DNA from 3 places in the Peribacillus sp. BM1 genome. Region 3 is predicted to be linked to each of the others. Evidence: riboswitches for the same ligand, from Rfam matches in the RefSeq annotation. Region 3 holds a riboswitch; each other region holds the start of a gene.
The links. A riboswitch is a leader RNA that binds a small molecule or an ion and turns the genes downstream of it on or off. The one in region 3 is predicted to bind S-adenosylmethionine.
Positions count from the first base shown of each region.

Region 1: linked by a shared signal. The riboswitch ahead of ssuE (NADPH-dependent FMN reductase) and the one ahead of AC1MGI_RS11355 (YezD family protein) in region 3 are both predicted to bind S-adenosylmethionine.
Region 2: linked by a shared signal. The riboswitch ahead of metK (methionine adenosyltransferase) and the one ahead of AC1MGI_RS11355 (YezD family protein) in region 3 are both predicted to bind S-adenosylmethionine.

Region 1 is NZ_CM155259.1:3,264,356-3,269,531, forward strand. It holds gene AC1MGI_RS15775 (LLM class flavin-dependent oxidoreductase) at 1-521, opposite strand, end outside; gene AC1MGI_RS15780 (LLM class flavin-dependent oxidoreductase) at 769-2,136, opposite strand; gene ssuE (NADPH-dependent FMN reductase) at 2,191-2,736, opposite strand; SAM riboswitch class I at 2,862-2,966, opposite strand; gene AC1MGI_RS15790 (AAA domain-containing protein) at 3,219-5,176, opposite strand, start outside.
Region 2 is NZ_CM155259.1:280,740-285,915, forward strand. It holds gene AC1MGI_RS01355 (alpha/beta hydrolase) at 1-428, opposite strand, end outside; gene AC1MGI_RS01360 (gamma carbonic anhydrase) at 667-1,188, shown strand; gene metK (methionine adenosyltransferase) at 1,412-2,608, opposite strand; SAM riboswitch class I at 2,829-2,992, opposite strand; gene pckA (phosphoenolpyruvate carboxykinase (ATP)) at 3,221-4,807, shown strand.
Region 3 is NZ_CM155259.1:2,353,268-2,358,443, reverse strand. It holds gene AC1MGI_RS11365 (TcaA second domain-containing protein) at 1-380, opposite strand, end outside; gene AC1MGI_RS11360 (DUF5105 domain-containing protein) at 396-1,469, opposite strand; gene AC1MGI_RS11355 (YezD family protein) at 1,979-2,155, opposite strand; SAM riboswitch class I at 2,240-2,339, opposite strand; gene AC1MGI_RS11350 (amino acid ABC transporter ATP-binding protein) at 2,643-3,416, opposite strand; gene AC1MGI_RS11345 (amino acid ABC transporter permease) at 3,413-4,123, opposite strand; gene AC1MGI_RS11340 (amino acid ABC transporter permease) at 4,141-4,836, opposite strand; gene AC1MGI_RS11335 (transporter substrate-binding domain-containing protein) at 4,866-5,176, opposite strand, start outside.

The DNA.
Region 1 (5,176 bases), 910 kb from region 3:
AACCATATCGGGACGTTTAAGCCTTCACCAGGGATTGCACGAACTCTGTTATGGCGAGATTCAGCATCAAAATATGTCCGAAGCTGCTCTAGTTGTTCAGGGAAGTCATCGCCGGTATTTCTGATATCACGACGAAGTGCCATAGCTGTAAATTGATCACTACCAGGTGCACGTCCAAGACCTAAATCAATACGGCCTGGGTACATAGATTCAAGTGTACCGAATTGCTCAGCAATTACAAGTGGAGAATGGTTCGGTAACATGATGCCGCCAGATCCTACCTTGAGTGTAGACGTTCCAGCTGCAACATAGCCAATGACAACAGATGTTGCGGAGCTAGCAATACCTGGCATACTATGATGTTCCGCTAACCAAAAACGATTAAAGCCCCATTTTTCTACATGCTGTGCTAGATCTAGTGTATGTTTAAATGATTCAGCCGGTGTACTTCCTTCAGTAATGTTTGCAAGATCAAGCACGGATAAAGGAATTTCACTCAGCTGTTTTTTTGATTGTGACATGTATTCAACTTCTTTCTATAATCATTTGTTATCTGGTTACTTACAGCCATCATATAAAAGAATCCATAAAATTGCACATAGTATGCTTAGAGATTTAATCCAAATATTTTAGTATGATTGTGTTCTCCACAAAAATAGACAATCAATAATTTGATTGCCTATCATTCGATCATTATATAGCTAAAATTAGATTTAGAGACTCGCACGAATCGGCGATAATACCACAACAATATATCTAGTTAACAAGTTACAGACTAGTTGCTGGAAAAAGTCTTTTACGATATTGTCTTCCATGATGGTGATCCGGCAAATAATCACTGCCAAATAGGTTGTTTCGGAAGGTTCCTTCTTCGTATTCTTTTCTGACTAAACCTCGCTCTTGTAAAATTGGAATCACATATTCGACAAATTCTTCAAAAGTACCAGGTGTAACCGCATAAGCAATATTAAAACCATCCACTCCTGTAACATCGATCCATTCCTCTAAAGAATTTGCCACTTGTTCAGGCGAACCAACAACAACAGGTCCCATGCCTCCTACTCCAATAAATTCGGCGACTTCTTCAACAGTAAAATCGGACATCGATTTTAATGTTGATTGGATGGCATCATTCTTTACATATTGAATTTTTTCCTTAGGGTCCACCCCTTCCATATCCACACCAGTCCAGCCACCGAATAATGCAAGTGATCCCTCATAACTGGCATGCTTTTTATAATCCAAATATTTAGCTTCAGCCTCTTCTTGAGTCGCACCTACAATTGGCGTAATCAATGTAAGAATCTTGATTTCATCTGCTTTCCGACCTGCCTTCACTGCCTCTTCTCTAAAAGAGGTAACAGTGTTTTTTGTACGTTCCATCGATGTTGAACCAATGAAAACAAGTTCTGCATGCTTTGCTGCAAATTTCGTTCCTTTTGGTGATGCCCCAGCTTGGAATATTACAGGAGTACGTTGTGGTGAAGGTTCACATAGGTGAGCTCCTGGAACTTTATAAAATTCACCATCATGATCGATATCATGAACTTTTTCTGGATCTGCATAAATCCCTTTTTCCTTATCCACTACGACTGCATCATCTTCCCAACTAGCTTCCCATAGTTTATAGACAACATCTAAGTATTCATCAGCTATATCGTAACGATTATCATGATTAATTTGTTGATCTAAGCCAAGATTGCGTGCAGCACTATTTAAATAAGATGTTACGATATTCCAACCGATTCTCCCTTTTGTTAAATGATCCAATGTCGAAATTCGTCGAGCAAATAGATAGGGATGTTCATAGCTTGTCGACGCAGTTAAGCCAAATCCTAAGTGCTTTGTAACTTGCGCCATGATCGGAACAACAAATGCGGGATCATTGACTGGAACTTGAGCACCCTGACGAACTGCTGCATCGCGAGAACCTTGGTATACATCATATGTTCCAAGGACATCGGCAAGGAATATGGCATCGAATCTCCCTTTTTCCAGTACTTTTGCAAGATGCGTCCAGTATTCTGCATCTTTGTACGTAGATGATTGATCGTCTGGATGTGTCCAAAGCCCAGGGGATTGATGCCCTGCGCAGTTCATATCAAATGCATTTAAATAAATTCTTTTTTTTGTCATAATCATTACCACCCATTCGTTTTTTAATGATGTAAATTGGTGCTAAATGTAGTCTTAAGCGATTATTGGTTTAGTTTGTTTAATGGTTTGGAGAAACTCCTCTAAATTGTTATTAAGTCGAGTTTGAATATCTTGATCAGTAATAGGCTGTAAACTATTTTCTTTATCAATTTGATTATCTATAATATAAGTCCCTTGAGTGGCTCTTCCTTTTAAAGTAGTTATAAGCGGTTTTAAGGCAAAATCGATTGCTAATAAATGCGCTTTACTCCCACCGACCATTAGCGGTAACACTGGAATTCCTTTAAACGCACTTTCTGGTAATAAATCGATTAGAGATTTTAAAATACCTGTATAAGAAGCTTTGTACACAGGTGAACCAATAATCACCCCATCCGCTTCCTCGATTGATTTTGCTATTTGTTTAATTCCAGTGCTATTATAGCGTGCATAAAGCAAATCCTCAGCAGAAATATCTAAAACGGAAATATACTTTACCGTTATATTCTCCTTTTCTAACAACGATTGAACAAATTTTAAAACTACATCAGTCCTAGATGTTGCTGAAGGGCTTCCAGATAAAATCACTACATTGGGCATTTGTTGACCTTCTCTCTTAGTAAATTAGTTATGATCCTTTGTACGGTCTACATTCAAAGGGTTTAATCTATATTAAACGCATAAAGTCCTCTTTCCTGATAGAAAGAGGACTTTATGCGTAGTCACCCTTATCTGACAAGCCAATGCTTGCAGGAATTAGCACCTTTCTACTAGTTGTAGAGGTTGCTGAAGCTTCATCGGGCCATTCCCTCGGCTTCTCTTGATAAGAAGTATTAAGTTAATTTTATCATAATATTCTAATAACTGATTGTCAAGATTAAATCATATATTTTTCATCGGAATTGTTTGAATAATATTTATTCACACATTGTAATACTGGGATAATTAAGAAGGGGGATGTCCTCAAAGAAAGGTCTGACCCCGCAACAACTAAATACAGTATAGGATAAGTGATAGATACACTACATACTGATTTAGAGTGCGAGGTCAGACCTTTTGAGATATGCCCCTTATAGTTTCTTCTATTCTACGCTAGGTAGTTGTGTAAGAAAATATTCAACAACCGCAACTGAATCAAGTCGTGCAGCCACATAAGGTGGGGAAAGTCTACTTGCTGCTTCAAGCGGCATTCCTAGCCAGAGATATTGCTTATCAATGATGACAAATGGAAAAGCAATATTTGTTTCAATCTGTTCTTGCACGGCCAAACCTGGAAGCGGACGAATGGAAATAAGCGTGATTTTAACATGTTTTTGTTTACAATTCAGCATATTCAACCAATCTTCTGTAACTATTCCTTTATCAGGTATAGACAAGATAATTGAGTGACATGCTTTTTTAATATCCTCACTTAGAGCATCCAACTTACGCGCATGCATCCACTGAAGCTTAGGATGATGATTTTGAATCCACTTGCCAATGTCCCTGGTTGCAACTGTATGTCCAAAGGTTGTTTGATGATCCACAAGCTTACGTAATGTTTTACCTTTATAAACGTTTTTTCGAATATAGTCCGTATCGCTTACTTGGATGAATTTTCCTTTCGTTCTCGTAATTGCGACATTAATGAGCCGCTCACTATTCTTTCCAGTCAAAAGCATCCCAGCACGTGTTTCAGGATAACTGTCGACTGTGTCAAATATCATTACATCACGTTCACTTCCCTGAAATCGATGAACAGTTGCTGCAATAATATCAGCTTGTTCAAGCTCTTTCGCATATACTTCTTGTAATAATAGATCCATAAGACGAGATTGAGTTCGATACGGTGTCACATATCCGATGGAACGTGCACCGTTTGAATACGCTTCATGAAGAAGTTGGAACGACAAGAACAGCTGCCAAAGATTCATCCTCGATTTCGATGTTCGCTCCGCTATACAATGTTCACCAGTTCCACTCGTTTCTAACAGCATTAAGGCACGATTAGGAAATGGTCTTCTCTTAGCAATTTTTGCACGGCTTGCTTGTACACTTTCATGATCACAAACTCGGGAATGATAAATATGTTTATTCGTGAAGGCCGAAATATCTGGATGCATTCTGCGTTGTTCTTTTAACAGAAACAAATGTGGATGGAGCTTCCCTTCATTCACTACATTCGCAACTCCTGAACAATGAAAAATATCTTCTTTTAACCATTTATTCACTGATTCATCACGAGCTGAAGCAATTGGCGGCAATTGTTTAAAATCACCACAGACAATGATATTCTTGCCTAACGATGCAGCAAATGCAACTTGTGGGACATAAGCCATACTCGCTTCATCAAGAATGACTAAATCATATTCCTGTTCATAAAGTGTGCTGTCGCTTGCTGTTTTTGCCAGTGTGCTACCAACGATTTTAGCTTCTTTGACAAGCTCCATTTCCTTACGACGAAATTTTTCTATAACTTTGCCAAGTGTTTTTTCCAATTCAATTAATCGATCTGTATCTCGCTTGCTAAATGAACCTGATAAATCTTGTTTTAAGAGCCGCTTCTCTTCAGTTAGTTTTTCCTTGTCTTCAACTAAATCAGGTTCATGCTTTTCTAACAACTGACTTGAGATGATATCAGGATGACTCGCTAAGCTTTCTCCTGTTTGCGAACTGTACCTTAAAATATCTCCTTCTTTAAAGCGGTTTTTCTTTTTTGTAAATGTAGCGATTTCTGCCATTAGTACATCCACGGCTTGGTTGCTATGAGACAGAACTAAAAGTTTTTTTCCTTTTAAATAATGATTCGCTGCAATCCGCGCCAATGTATATGTTTTTCCAGTTCCCGGGGGTCCCCAAACGTATGTAATTGGATTAAAATTAGAGCGTAAAAAAAGCTCCTTAACATTACTATGTTTCTGATCTATCGGATGCCTGCTCTCCATCGAAGGGTCCATCAACCGTTTGACTCGAAGCCGCTTTTTCTTACTTTTTTTCACTTCGTCTAAGCGCTCAATTAATTGCTCCAAAAGCTCCCATGGGTCATGGTAAAGAAAAGCCT
Region 2 (5,176 bases), 2.1 Mb from region 3:
ACTCGGAAGGTCGGATACGTAACATTCAACCCTAACGAAATTGCAGTCATTAGCTTGGATGGGTGTTTCACTAAACCTAAACAAGGGGACGAGAGAATGACCCCGGCCAAATCCACTTCTTCCTGCTGAAGTAATCGGATCGCAATTAATCCGCCCATACTATGTCCGAGTAAAAAAACGGGCAGTGAATATTGATACGCTTCCTCAATCCAGCTTTTTACTTCTATTAAATATTGATCAAAAGATTCAATATGTCCTCTAAATGCACGGGTTGTCATACCCTGTCCTGGAAGATCTCCCATAATCACATGGTAACCGGCGGACCGCCACATTTGCGATAGCCATTTATAACGCCCGTGATGCTCCATGGCACCATGAACGATGACGATGACTCCTTTTGGGGTAACGTCTGCCTCCCATTTCCACATATGAAAATCTCCTCCTACTATATCTCTAGTTGCTAAATCTTCATTTACACTTTGCTATTCTTTATTTTATCCCGGATCAACAGACTATCATACCCTCATCTTAAATTAAATGTACAAACAATTATCAAGTCTTCTGGCATGATGTGTGAACCTTATTATAACGAAATATCGCAGATTATTGTATAGTAAAAATAATACCTAAAAAACATCTAAACGGAAAGGATATGGTTCAAAGATGATTCTTTACGCTTATAAAGGAAAAAAACCGGAAATATCAGCCAGTGCCTACCTCGCCGATAACGCTGTTGTAACGGGCGATGTAAAAATTGGCGAAGAGTCAACCATCTGGTTCAATTCTGTGATTCGTGGGGACGTAGCTCCAACAATCATTGGAAACAAAGTAAATATTCAAGACAACAGTGTTCTTCATCAAAGCCCGAACAACCCGCTCATCATTGAAGATGAAGTCACAGTCGGTCATCAGGTCACCCTACATAGCTGCAAAATCCGCAAAGGAGCACTTATCGGAATGGGGTCAATCATTCTTGATGAAGCAGAAATTGGCGAAGGAGCTTTCATTGGTGCTGGTAGTCTCGTGCCGCAAGGGAAAGTGATTCCACCAAATACACTCGCTTTCGGACGTCCCGCCAAAGTCGTGCGTGAGCTGAACGATGCAGACCGGAAAGACATGGAACGCATCGTCCGCGAATACGCTGAAAAAGGACAGTACTACAAGAATGAGAAACAGATTGAAGAATAAAAAATCTTATTTCAACGACTCTAAGCACTGGAGTCGTTTTTATTTTATATTTATGTCCAAGCAAAGTTGCCTCTCTAGAATTAGTCTATGATCCAACAGCTCTCGAGGTTCTCCTTCCCATTTACTCACCACTTCTCCTAATTTACCCACCAATCTCAGGAATTGTGTTTCAGATTCCCCATACAAAAAAAGAAACCCACAATGTGGATTCCTCTTTTTACTATTATTGAGCTTGTTCTTTCAATGTTGCTGCTTTGTCTGTACGTTCCCAAGGAAGATCAACGTCTGTACGGCCGAAATGTCCGTATGCTGCTGTTTGCTTGTAAATTGGGCGGCGCAGGTCAAGCATTTTGATAATACCAGCAGGACGAAGGTCGAAGTTAGCACGAACTAAGTCTACTAATACATCTTCAGATACTGTTCCTGTTCCGAATGTATCGATCGCAATTGACACTGGTTTCGCTACACCGATTGCATAAGCCAATTGAACTTCCGCTTTATCAGCAAGACCAGCTGCTACGATGTTTTTCGCAACATAACGAGCCGCATAGGCTGCAGAGCGGTCCACCTTCGTTGCATCCTTACCTGAGAATGCGCCACCGCCGTGACGAGCGTACCCGCCGTATGTGTCAACGATAATCTTACGTCCTGTAAGACCCGCATCTCCTTGAGGTCCACCAATAACGAAGCGGCCTGTTGGATTAATGAAGTACTTTGTTTCAGCATCGATCAATTCAGCTGGAACAACTGCTTTAATCACGTGTTCTTTCAGGTCAGCTTGAATTTGCTCTAGCGTAGTGTCTTCGTCATGCTGTGTAGAGATAACAATTGTATCAACACGAGCCGGTTGATTGTTCTCATCGTATTCGATCGTTACTTGCGTTTTTCCATCTGGGCGCAAGTAAGCTAATGTGCCGTCTTTACGAACAGCAGTCAAACGGTGGGAAAGTTTGTGAGCCAATGAAATCGGAAGTGGCATAAGCTCTTCTGTTTCATTACAAGCAAATCCAAACATTAAACCTTGGTCCCCTGCACCGATTGCTTCGATTTCAGCATCGCTCATTGTACCTTCACGTGATTCAAGTGCTTGATCAACACCTAAAGCGATATCTGCTGATTGCTCATCAATTGAACTTAAAACAGCGCATGTCTCAGCATCAAAGCCGAATTTCGCACGGGTATAACCAATCCCAGCAATAGTATCGCGAACAATACGCGGAATGTCTACATATGCGGAAGTTGTGATTTCACCAGCTACTAGTACAAGACCAGTAGTTACCGAAGTTTCACACGCAACACGCGCGTTTGCATCCTTTTCCAGGATAGCATCTAAAATTGAATCTGAAATCTGATCACAAATCTTATCCGGATGGCCTTCTGTAACAGACTCAGAAGTAAAAAGACGACGTTTTGTTGACATCTTAATTCCTCCTAATTATTGAAATTATGTGTTAGGTACGCAAACGGAGGCTTTTACCCCATCCATCTCATTCACCTTTTTTGTTTTGACGGAGCTCGTTCCCTTATCGGTTTCTATAATAGATGCAGATCTTCTCAGCGTTGTTCATCAGTGTTCCCGAAAAACATAAAAACCTTCCCCGTCATTGAGGAAAGGTTTATTGACTGAATCTATCCTTTCACTCTTATCGTTCAAGGGTTTTTTACCTTGCTCAGGTTAGCACCAACGCCAAAATTATTAAAAGACAATTACTTTTATCTGCAATCAATCTTTCGCAAACTTTCTACACTTCGGCAGGTTGCTGGGTTTCTTAGGGCCTGTCCCTCCACCAACTCGGGATAAGAGAATCCGTACAATTTAAAATAATAACGTACTACAAGGAATAGTGTCAAGATTTTTTTCCTTAAGAATAGTTTCATTTATAGGTTGATTGATTCTATGTATATCGTCTATCTCTTGAATAAAATACCTATTCCAGAAAAAAATGTGTTAAATGCTATAATTAGTATAGACTAATAAAGTCAATGTGTTATACTATTTCTATAAATAAGGGTGAAGGAAGGTATCTCATATATGAATACTGTGGGCATTTCAAATGAGTTACATCAATTATTAGCTGGATCAAATGTAAACGTACAGCTTTCTGTTCCTCAATTAGTTGAGAAAGTTCTTAAACGAAATGAAGGAGTTCTTACATCAACGGGCGCAGTTCGTGCAGAAACAGGCAAATACACAGGACGCTCTCCTAAAGATAAATATATAGTGGAAGAATTAGCGTTCAAAGACAAAATCGACTGGGGTCCGGTGAATCAACCTATTTCTGAAGATACTTTTGCAAGCCTTTACAATAAAGTAATAAACTATTTAAAACAAAAAGAAGAGATTTTTGTATTCAAAGGATTTGCTGGTGCAGATGTACAGCACCGACTTCCAATTCAGGTTATCAACGAGTATGCTTGGCACAACTTGTTTGCCCATCAATTGTTTGTGCGTCCGAATGATGAAGATTTACTCGGTCATCAAGCAGAATTTACGGTTATTTCCGCTCCTAACTTCAAAGCGGACCCTGCAGTAGATGGAACGCAATCAGAAACGTTCATCATCATTTCATTTGAACGACGTACCGTATTAATCGGTGGAACTGAATATGCTGGAGAAATGAAGAAATCGATTTTCTCCGTCATGAATTACTTGCTCCCCGAAGCAGGAATTCTTCCGATGCACTGTTCAGCAAACGTTGGCAGAGAGGGTGATGTTGCTTTGTTCTTCGGTTTGTCCGGGACAGGTAAGACCACTTTATCCGCTGACCCAAGCCGGAAATTAATTGGTGACGACGAGCATGGCTGGTCTTCTAGCGGCGTTTTCAACATCGAAGGCGGTTGTTATGCCAAAACCATCAATCTTTCACGCGAAAAAGAACCGCAAATTTTCGACGCCATTCGCTTTGGTGCTGTTTTGGAAAATGTAGTTGTGAATCCAGACACACGTGTAGCTGATTATGATGATGCTACATTAACGGAAAATACACGTGCCGCTTACCAGCTACAAGGAATCGGTAATATCGTTAATCCGAGTGTAGCTGGTCACCCGAATACTATCATTTTCTTAACGGCAGATGCCTCTGGCGTGTTGCCTCCAATCTCGAAGCTTTCGAAAGAACAAGCCATGTACCATTTCTTAAGTGGCTACACAAGTAAATTGGCTGGAACAGAACGGGGTGTTACAACACCAGAAGCAACATTCTCAACATGCTTCGGATCGCCATTCCTACCATTACCAGCGACACGGTATGCAGAAATGCTCGGCAAAAAAATCGATGAGAACAACTCTAGAGTCTTCCTAGTAAACACAGGATGGACAGGCGGGGAATATGGAACAGGAAGCCGAATGAAGCTTGCTTACACGCGCGCGATGATTCAAGCTGCCCTTGAAGGCGAATTGAATCAGATCGAAACCGTTCACGACGATATCTTCGGTCTTGAAATCCCCCTTCATGTATCAGGGGTTCCAGACGAAGTCCTTCAACCGATTAAAACTTGGTCAAACCAAGCAGCCTACACAGAAAAAGCAACCGAACTTGCCGAGAAATTCAAAGTCAATTTCAAAAAATTCGCCAACGTTTCTGATACGATCAAGAATCTTGGCGGGCCGACTATTTGACTTTGATATAAAATTGAAAGACTAAACACGCTTGGATTTATAAATCCAAGCGTGTTTAGTCTTTCAATTCCACCACCATAATTTCAACAAGGATATAACAAAATCCCATTCCGATTAGTTGAATGCATACAACAAGCAAGCTCTTAATTTTGTTCTAGGTTAGTTAGTAGGTTTAAGTAACTTCCAAATAATTAGAAGAAGCAAAAGAAGAACGATCATCATTCCTAGGTCTACCCCTACAAACAAAATATCGAGATAAACTGCCCTCTTTTTCCGTTTATTAATAATTGAATATATAATCTCATTTTAGTTAATTTTTCTTATTTCTAAACATATAATTCAACAAGGAAATCTTTAGAGATTTCCTAA
Region 3 (5,176 bases):
GTCTTAACTTTAAACTTATACTCCGGAAACAAACCCCATTTCTTTCCGGCCTCAACCAAACTAATTTGCTGGTTGGTTGTCTTGAATTCTTTCTTTTCCACTTGTTTATCCAAGCTTTCTGTGATCACCTGGTAGCTATTATTATTAGCATTTAGATAAGCAACCAGCGCTTTCAAGGATGCATCATTTATAACAGCCCTTTTATCATCAGCGATCATCCATTCCTTAAGCTGTTTGGGCTTCTTCTGCTCAACAGCTTGTTCAAAGGCCTCCACAGCTTGTTTCGGTTTGTTACTTTGCTGGATAAAAAGGACTGTGGCCATGATGGCAATCATTAGAACAAAGGCTGCCGGAATTGCATATAACCACTTTTTATTCACATTGTTCACGGCTCCTTAGTAAATTGATCCTTTTACAAAAATCTTATCTAAGCTATCCCCATATTTATTAACCGGGTCGATTGTCCATTTCCCATTCTTTTTCACAAGAGAAACTTCAATTTTTCTGCTACTGGACTTCATGTCCATTGAATCTAAGATTATGTCAAATTTAGATAGAACGTACTCATCGATTGCCTTTTCATCATAATTACCTGTTTTATCTCGGAATTCTTTTTGATATTCATACACGTCTTGATATAGTTCCTGTAACGGAAGTGTCGTTATATCAAACGCAACGATAGCTTTATCATTGGCATATGCTGCAGTTGATGACGTGACCACTGCTTTTTCTGCCAAAATATCACGATAGCTAATGTATAGTTTGTCGATTTCCTCATCCGTTAAGTCCTTTTTAAATAATTCCTTCACTTCGGTTTTGAACGTATTTTTCGCAGCTTCCTGCATAGCTGGTTTATCGGCAGATACGAATTGTTCGTAATCATTGTTTTCCTTTTCGTAATAGATTTGATCGACATAGGCTGTGAAGGCTTTCGCAGGATCTTGAAGTGTTTCATAACTATCTGCATATTTCTTCGTATCAAGCTTGAGTACCAGCTCATGATTATCTTCTTCAAAGTCACTAGAAATCGGATTCAATCCGATTTCATATTCCTTATCCTTTTCCACTTCGAAAATAGCAAGAATTGATTTTGCCTTTCCAGCACCGAGATTCCCGCTAGTGCCGATATTTAAATCTATTTTTCGATTATACAATTCTGGCTTTATATTGATCTGTTGGTCTCCATCATACAATTTAACCCCTTCATATTCTGAAAGAAGCATCGATGAATCCGATAGATTCTTTACCTTTAATTTTACGGCAATTATTCCTTGATCCTGATTTTCAGGCATGCCATGCTCAATATCTGGAACGATGTAAGATGCTTCCTCAATTGATGCTTCTAATTGCTTATTTTTGTTCTTCCCCTGATTTTTGTCCGCAGATGCCTTTTCATCTGTACCTGAGCATGCTCCTAAAACAAAAATGAGACCTATTAAAATCAATAAAATGGTTCCTTTTTTTTTCATGGTTTTATCTCCTCTCAAAATTGTCTTCTACTAACATGGTATCTGTAAATCATTGAATCTTAATTAAAAAATCTGGAATTTTTTGTTCATTTATCCACTATTTTTTATCCTACCATAAGTTCATTTTATTAAAATGCCTTTTTTAAAAAATCGATCGTTTATCCTGTCTTTTCCAAATTTCCGATTCATTAATCTAGGAATTTTTGCTCAATTATAGGAATGTTTGAAAGAGAAAAACCACCTATCACTTTACATAAAATTACATTCCAACTAATTTACCTATGTCTTTCTCCATGTCTCATAGATTACGATCAATGAAAAAGCATCCATCCTCCGATTAGCTGGTATCAAGAATTTAATTCCATCAGCCACTAATTGATTTTTAGTTCGCATTTTCCCCTCGCCCTTTTACGGATTCTATATAGCCCTACAAATCTAATATTGCCGTGTTTTAGCCGTATAAAAAAAGAACACCTCTTAGAGATGCTCAAATCTTGTTTATGTTAAATTCACGCTCTTCCTTGTTCCCTAATTTTTTGGTTTTTCAAGATTGGGAATCTTTTCTTCTCCGTGACATCAATTTGGGTAATTTCACCTTCATGAACGGTAATGTTAAGAGAACCGAACTCAAGATCCTTGAGACTTGATATAATATACTTTAATTTTAATTCATCAATGCTCCCCATTCGAATCTCCTCCTGGTTTTTGGATATGAAAAAACCCCTTCCCAAAAATAAGAAGAGGTTAAGCAACAAAACTGTACTTTACTCTTCTTATCTGTCAAGCATTCGCTTGCTGGAATTGGCACAGTATTGCAAGTCTGCTGCCGAGGTATCTTAGGGCCAGTCCCTCCACCTCTCTTGATAAGAAAGTTGATTATGAGAGGATGTTCAAAAAGTCCGGTAAAAATAGCTGTCGAATTGCATCAAAGCTCTGTCTCTCCGGTCCTCACGTATTCCTGCATACGCTCCGGTCCTCTCAAGATGCGCTCCTCGAACTTCTCGGCTCTTTTTATCCTCCTTTTTGAACACGCACTTTAAGTTAAATATAGTGTAAATTCCCAGACAGTTTTTGTCAATCATTTCACCTACTTTTCCTAGATAATAAGTATGAATTATACTTGTATTTTTCATCCTCTTTAAATCACCACTTCTCCTTCATTTTCCCTTGTAATTAGATGGCATTAGTTAAATTTGATTCAAGATTATCTTCTTCTCTGTTTATTCTCTTCAAGAATCTCTTCGTTCTTTCTTCTTTAGGATTATTAAAAATAACTGTCGGGATTCCTTCCTCGACAACTTCACCTTGATCCATAAACACGATATAATCTGAGACATCTTTAGCAAAACTTACTTCATGTGTCACAATAATCATCGCAATCCCTTCATCCGCAATCCGCTTAATTACCTCAAGCACCTCTCCGACAAGTTCTGGATCAAGTGCTGATGTTGGTTCATCTAGTAAAATCACCTCTGGATTAAGCGCAAGTGCCCTTGCAATACCTACCCGCTGCTGTTGACCTCCAGAAAGCTGAACTGGATAGGCATTTGCTTTCTCCGTTAACCCAACTTTTTCTATTACTTCCATTGCCAATTTCCTTGCTGTTTCTTTTGGCTGTTTCTGAACAATGACCAATCCTTCCATCACATTTTCAATGACGGTTTTATGTTTAAATAGGTTATATTGTTGGAACACCATAGCGGTTTTTTTCCGAAGTGTAAGAATTTCTTTTTTATTGACCTGTTTACTGTTTACCTTAAAATCATCAACCATTACTTCACCCTCATTAGGTCTTTCTAGAAAGTTGATGCAACGAAGTAACGTTGTCTTCCCAGATCCGCTAGGTCCAAGTATCGAGACAACCTCTCCCTTATTTACTGTAAGATCAATTCCTTTTAACACGAGTTGACTTCCGAATGATTTCTGGATATTTCTTAGCTGTATCATGCTACACCCCCTCGATTATAAACCGTTACTCTTTTTTCTAATAATGCAGTAACTTTTTCTGAGATAATTGTTAAGCCCCAATAGATCAAGGCCGCTGCGATATAGGCTTCAAGAAATTTCAAGTTATTTGAAGCAACGATGTTGGCAGCACCCGTTAATTCTTTTTGCGAAACGATAAAAGCAATGGACGATGTATGCAAAAATCCGATAAAGATATTACATAAATTAGGAAGAGAAACTGCAATAGCTTGTGGGAAGACAATTCTTCTCATCGCCTGAAAGCCCGTCATTCCAATTGATTCAGCTGCTTCTAACTGTCCTTGATCAACCGCCAATATACCTGCTCGAATAATTTCTGACATATAAGCGCCAGCTGTCAAGGATAATGCCATTAAAACAAATAACAGAATCGGAATGGAAGTGGATTGAATGGACCAGTGAAACGTTTCAGCCATTTTGTCAATAAGAAGTGGCAAGCCCAAATAGATCAGCATAATATGCATCAATGCCGGCGTCCCTCTTAAAAATGACACATAGAAATTGGCCAAACGATATATTCCTTTTACTTTCCGAATCCTAATTAACGTAATTCCAATCCCAATAAGAAAACCAATCATTAACGGGACCAGGGTAATAATCATCGTCAATGGTAGTGCTTTGAATATTTCGGTTAATGCCGTAAAAATAAATGGAATATCAATTTGCATAATTTCAGATCTCCTAATTATTTTGTATCTACCGCCAAGCTTCCTTCAAACCTTTGTAGTTTTTTCTCTGAAAGTGAAAACCCTTTTTCCAAGCATATAACAACACCATAATAGATAATTGACAATGTAATATATACTTCGAGTGCGTGCAGAGAAGAAGCAATGAGCGTATTTCCTCTTCCTACCATATCCATCACACCAATTGTAAAAGCAAGCGAGGTATCTTTTAAAGAGCCTATCACTGAATTTGCGAAATTTGGAAAAGCTATAACCAATGCCTGAGGCAAGATAATTCGCACCATCATTTGTTTTTCATTCATGCCGATTGAATATGCGGCTTCAGTCTGACCTTTTTCAATTCCGTTAACGGCTCCACGAATAATTTCTGCCAATGATGCACCACAGCTGAGTCCATATGTGATAGCTACAAATAATAATGGATTTGCACGAGATACATCAATATGAACAAGTGCTAAAAGTGTCGGTAGTCCAAAGTAAATTAAGAAAAGCTGAATTAAGATTGGCGTGCCCCTCATAAAGGAAATATAAATGAGAGCTAATTGATTTAAGCCTGGCACTTTATAAATACGAATTAAAGCTATCACTACACCCATTACCAGTCCAATTGCTACTGCAGCAACTAAAATCAACAAAGTAATATGAAGGTACGAAATTAATTTCGGAAAAAAATCTACGATCAGGGTTATATCCATCTAAGCATCCTGTACCTTTCATGAGATTGTTATTGATCCGTGTAATCTGCTCCAAGCCATTTTGTACTTAATTCCTTTAATGTTCCATCAGCTTTGATCTCTTTTAGCGCACGATCGATTTCTTTTTTCAAATCTGATTCATCTTTTCTTAACATAAAGTAAACCTTAGAGTTTGAAAGCACATCGCCGATTACTTTTTGTTCTGCATCTGCTTGCTCATTTTCGAAATCTACTGCAAACGGAGTACTTATTGTCGCATCTGCACGACCATTCTTAAGTTGTGTGATTGTATCTGTACTGCCACTTCCGCTGTAGACAATTTCGATTTCATTGCCATGTT